2 regions of the Mesorhizobium sp. LCM 4576 genome follow, and region 1 is predicted to be linked to the other one. Evidence: predicted binding sites of a transcription regulator. Region 1 holds the regulator's gene; the other holds the start of a gene.

Region 1 (2,281 bases):
AGGTCCCGAGCGGGAGGCCTATCGCCGGGCCGGCGAGGCGCTGGGCTTCGGCCTCGGCAGCCTGTTCGCCCTCATCGATCCGGCGCCCGTCGCCATGGTCGGCGTCAGCGCGGCCGCCTTCGACCTGATCGAGCCGGCGCTGAGGAAGGCGATCGCCCAGACCGCCGGCGGCCAGCATTCGGAATCGATCTCCTTCGACACCGAGCCGAACGAGCTGCCGCTGATCCGCGAAGGCTGCGCCATGCGCGCGCTGACCTTCGTCGACCAGGAGATTTTCGCGCCGGGGGTTCAGGCAAGAGCGGGCAAGCACGTCGCTTGAGCCACTTTGAGTGATCGTTGGTTTCGAGTGTCCCGCTGGACACCGGAGATTAGCGAAGGCCCCGAAGCTTCGTCATTCCAGGGCGGAGCAGGAGCGAAGCTCCGTCGCGGAGACCCTGGAATCCATTCCGTTACCTCGGACGTCGGGCGCAGCCGAGCAGAATTCTGCGCCGCCGCAGCGCGTCGACGTCACGGAATGGATCCTCGGGTCTGCGCTGCGTCGCTACGCTCCTTGCTCCGCCCGTCGATGACGAAGCACGACCGTCCCGGCTACTCGCCAACGCATGCGATCCGGTAGCGGACGCGTCATTCTGCGAACGGCGAACCTAATCCTCCCGGATCGCATAGCCCGCCCCGCGGATGGTGCGGATGACGTCGGGCATGCGGCCGTTGTTGACGGCCTTGCGCAGGCGGCCGACATGGACGTCCACGGTGCGCTCGTCGATATAGATCGTCTCGCCCCAGACATTGTCGAGCAGCTGGCTGCGCGAGAACACGCGGCCGGGGTGGCGCATCATGAATTCGAGCAGCCGGAACTCGGTCGGGCCGAGCCTGATCTCGCTCTTCTTGCGGTAGACGCGATGCGATTCGCGGTCGAGCACGATGTCGCCGACCTTGAGCACGCTGGACAGCACCTCAGGCTTTGCGCGGCGCAACAGCGCCTTGACGCGCGCCATGAACTCCGGCGTCGAGAACGGCTTGACCAGATAGTCGTCGGCGCCGGTGGACAAACCTCGAACCCGATCGCTCTCTTCACCGCGCGCGGTCAGCATGATGATCGGCAGCCGCTCGGTCTCTGGCCGCATCCTGAGGCGCCGGCAAAGCTCGATGCCGGACACCYCCGGCACCATCCAGTCGAGCACGAGCAGGTCGGGAACGTTTTCCTGAAGGCGGATTTCGGCCTCGTCGCCGCGGGTCACCACTTCGACCTGGTAACCCTCGGATTCGAGATTGTAGCGGAGCAGCACCCCCAGCGGCTCCTCGTCCTCCACCACCATGATGCGTGGCGCGATCATCGGMGTAACCTTTTCCGTCAGGCCGCCGGCGCCGACATTGCCGTCTCGTCCTGCTTCGGACGGTTGGCGGGCAATTGCGTGCCGGTCAACACATAATAGGCGTTCTCGGCGATGTTGGTCACATGGTCGCCGATGCGCTCGAGGTTCTTGGCGCAGAACAGAAGATGCGTGCAAGCGGTGATGTTGCGCGGATCTTRCATCATATAGGTCAACAGCTCTCGGAAGACGGATGTGTATTTGACGTCGATGCGTTCGTCGTCGTTGCGAAGCTTGGCCAGCGCCGTGGCATCGCCCACCGTGTATTCCTGGATCACGCCCTGGACCTGGATCAGCACCATCTGCGCCATGGAATCGATRGAATGCGTGAGGTCGCGCGGCGCGGCGCTGACGCCGACCGAGCCGACGCGCTTGGCGATGTTCTTGGCGAGATCGCCGATGCGCTRGAGGTCGCCCGCCATGCGGATCGCTCCGACCACGCTGCGCAGGTCGTCGGCCATCGGCTGGCGCTTGGRGATCAGCGTGATGGCGCGGTCGTCGAGCTCGCGCTGCCTTGCGTCCATGATGGCGTCGTCGGAGACGACGCGCTGCGCCAGCGCATTGTCGCTTTCGAGCAGCGCCCTGGTCGAGGCGCRGACCATCGAGGCGGCAAGGTCGCCCATGTCGTTGATGAGCCGGCTGATCTGCCTCAGATCCTCGTCGAAGGAGGCGACGGTATGTTCGGCCATGATGATGTCCTCGTATGTCTTCAGCCGAAGCGGCCGGTGATGTAGTCCTGGGTGCGCTTCTCGCGGGGCGAGGTGAAGATCTTCTCGGTCCGGTCGAACTCCACCAGCTCGCCCAGATACATGAACGCCGTCTGCCGCGAGACGCGCGCCGCCTGCTGCATGTTGTGGGTGACGATGACGATCGTATAGTCGGCCTGCAATTCGTCGATCAGCTCCTCGATC
Region 2 (2,404 bases), on a different contig from region 1:
GCCGGCTGACCGCGGGTCAGATAGCGCTGCGGTCGAGCACCTTGTCGGCCGGTCCGAAACGGTCCCTGGCGGTGAACTGCTGGTGCCAGTAGGGATAAAGCACCGGCGGCCGGCTGACGGCGTCGAGGCGCTGCCGTTCTTCTTCGCTGAGTGACAGGCTTGCCGCGGCCAGATTGTCCTTGAGCTGCGCCTCGTTGCGGGCGCCGATCACCAGCGAGCTTACGGCGGGGCGGCCGAGCAGCCAGGCAAGCGCCACCTGGGCGCTTGAGACACCGCGCGCCTTGCCGATCTCGTTGAGCACGTCGACGATGYGCCACAGACGGTCCTCGTCGCGGATCGGCGGCTCCTTCCAGCCGCCAAGCTGGCGCGCGGTCGGGCTGTCGCGATGATATTTGCCGGAGAGCAGGCCGCCTGCCAGCGGGCTCCAGGGCAGCACGCCCAGGCCTTGGTCGACCGAGATCGGCAGCAATTCGTATTCGGCCTCGCGCGCTTCCAGCGTGTAGTGGATCTGCTGGGTGACGAAACGGGCCTGATGGCGGCTGTCGCTGACGGCAAGCGCCTTCATCACCTGCCAGCCCGACCAGTTGGAGCAGCCGATGTAGCGGATCTTGYCCTGGTTGACCAAGGTGTCGAGCGCCGCGATCGTCTCTTCAACCGGCGTGAGGCCATCCCATTGATGGACGAAATAGACGTCGATGACATCGGTCCTAAGTCGCTTCAGGCTCTTTTCGCATTCGCGGATCAGATGGTGGCGCGACAGGCCCTCGTCGTTGGGGCCGCTGCCGATGCGCATGCGCGCCTTGGACGCGATCAGCACGTCGTTCTTGCGCTTGCCGCCAAGCGCCTCGCCGATGATCTCTTCCGACAATCCGTTGGAATAGACGTTTGCCGTGTCGATGAGGTTGATGCCGGCATCGATGCAGGTGTCGATGATGCGCTTGGCTTCCGCGAGGTCGGAATTGCCGACGGCGGCGAACGGACCGGCGCCGCCGAAGGTCATGGTGCCAAGCGTCAATGTCGAGACTTTCAAGCCGGATCGGCCGAGCGTGCGGTATTCCATGTCGGTCCTCGCGATTTTGTTTGAAGAGGCGCCAAGGCCGGCGCCGGAAAAGAGGCAACGGGATTTGTAGGACAATTCCGGCGGCTTGTCGCCCCGCTATCGATACGGGTCGATCACATATCTTCGAGGTCAGCGGCGGGCGATTGCAATAAAACCGTCATTGCGCCTCTGTATCCCAGTCGGCTCAAGGAGTGTCCGTCCGGAGCCGGCGCGGATTCCGAAGCGATGATGGCTGACARGCAGACGGAGCTGCGCGATGAACGAATTGAAATCGAATTCCGGGGCGAAGGACTGGCTCGAAGCCGAACTCGAGGACACGCTCGACGAAGACTATGAGCTGGAGCTTTCCGAACCGGCGCTCTCGCTCGAGATCGCCAAGATCTACAAGAAGTCGCATCCGCCTTCCATCGAGCGAATGACCTATTTTCGCGAGCTGCTCAGGCTGCAATCCGAACTGATCAAGCTTCAGTCATGGGTGGCCTACCACAAGAAGAAGCTGGTGGTGGTCTTCGAGGGCCGCGACTCCGCCGGCAAGGGCGGCGTCATCAAGCGCATCACGCAGCGGCTCAACCCGCGCATCGCCCGCGTCGTCGCGTTGCCGGCGCCGACCGAGCGCGAGAAATCGCAATGGTATTTCCAGCGCTATGTGCCGCATCTGCCTGCCGGCGGCGAGATCGTGCTGTTCGACCGCTCATGGTACAACCGTTCCGGGGTCGAGCGGGTGATGGGCTTTGYCTCACCGGATCAGGTCGAGGAATTTTTCCACGACGTGCCGGAATTCGAGCGCATGCTGGTCCGTTCCGGCATCACGCTGGTGAAATACTGGTTCTCGATCACCGACGAGGAACAGCAGATGCGCTTCCTGATGCGCATCCACGATCCGATGAAGCAGTGGAAGCTGTCGCCCATGGACCTGCAGTCGCGCGTGYGCTGGGAGCAGTACACCAAGGCCAAGGAAGAGACTTTTGCCCGCACCAACATTCCCGAAGCCCCCTGGTTCATCGTCGAGGGCAACGACAAGAAGCGTGCGCGGCTGAACTGCATCGACCATCTGTTGCAGCAGATGCCGTATGAGGAGGTTCCGCATGAGGAGATCACGCTGCCGGAGCGTGTCTTCAATCCGGACTACGAGCGCCGGGTGCTGCCGCGCGAGCTTTACGTGCCGGAGAAGTACTAGCGCCCTTCCTTCTCCCCGTTTCACGGGGAGAAGGTGCCCGAAGGGCGGATGAGGGGCGGCGCCAGCGCCTACGGTTGGCCTCCAATTCGCCGCACGGGTCGTTAATCTCTGCCGGCAGTGCTGCCCCTCATTGCCCTGCCGGGCATTTCTCCCCGTATAGTGACGGG

The links. Region 1 encodes PhoB, which activates phosphate uptake and scavenging genes when phosphate is short. Its sites were predicted from a motif close to TGTCATNNANCTGTCAT; they were not measured.
Region 2: ppk2 (polyphosphate kinase 2) is a predicted target of PhoB. The motif match lies at 1,205-1,221, and genes of this name have one in related genera.

Annotation. Positions count from the first base shown of each region.
Region 1 covers NZ_MDDT01000037.1:15,754-18,034, reverse strand. Annotated here, with positions in the region: gene LCM4576_RS21065 (ROK family protein) at 1-319, shown strand, start outside; gene phoB (phosphate regulon transcriptional regulator PhoB) at 645-1,334, opposite strand; gene phoU (phosphate signaling complex protein PhoU) at 1,352-2,059, opposite strand; gene pstB (phosphate ABC transporter ATP-binding protein PstB) at 2,080-2,281, opposite strand, start outside.
Region 2 covers NZ_MDDT01000025.1:99,724-102,127, forward strand. Annotated here, with positions in the region: gene LCM4576_RS16985 (glycosyl transferase family 90) at 1-9, shown strand, start outside; gene LCM4576_RS16990 (aldo/keto reductase) at 17-1,060, opposite strand; gene ppk2 (polyphosphate kinase 2) at 1,317-2,237, shown strand.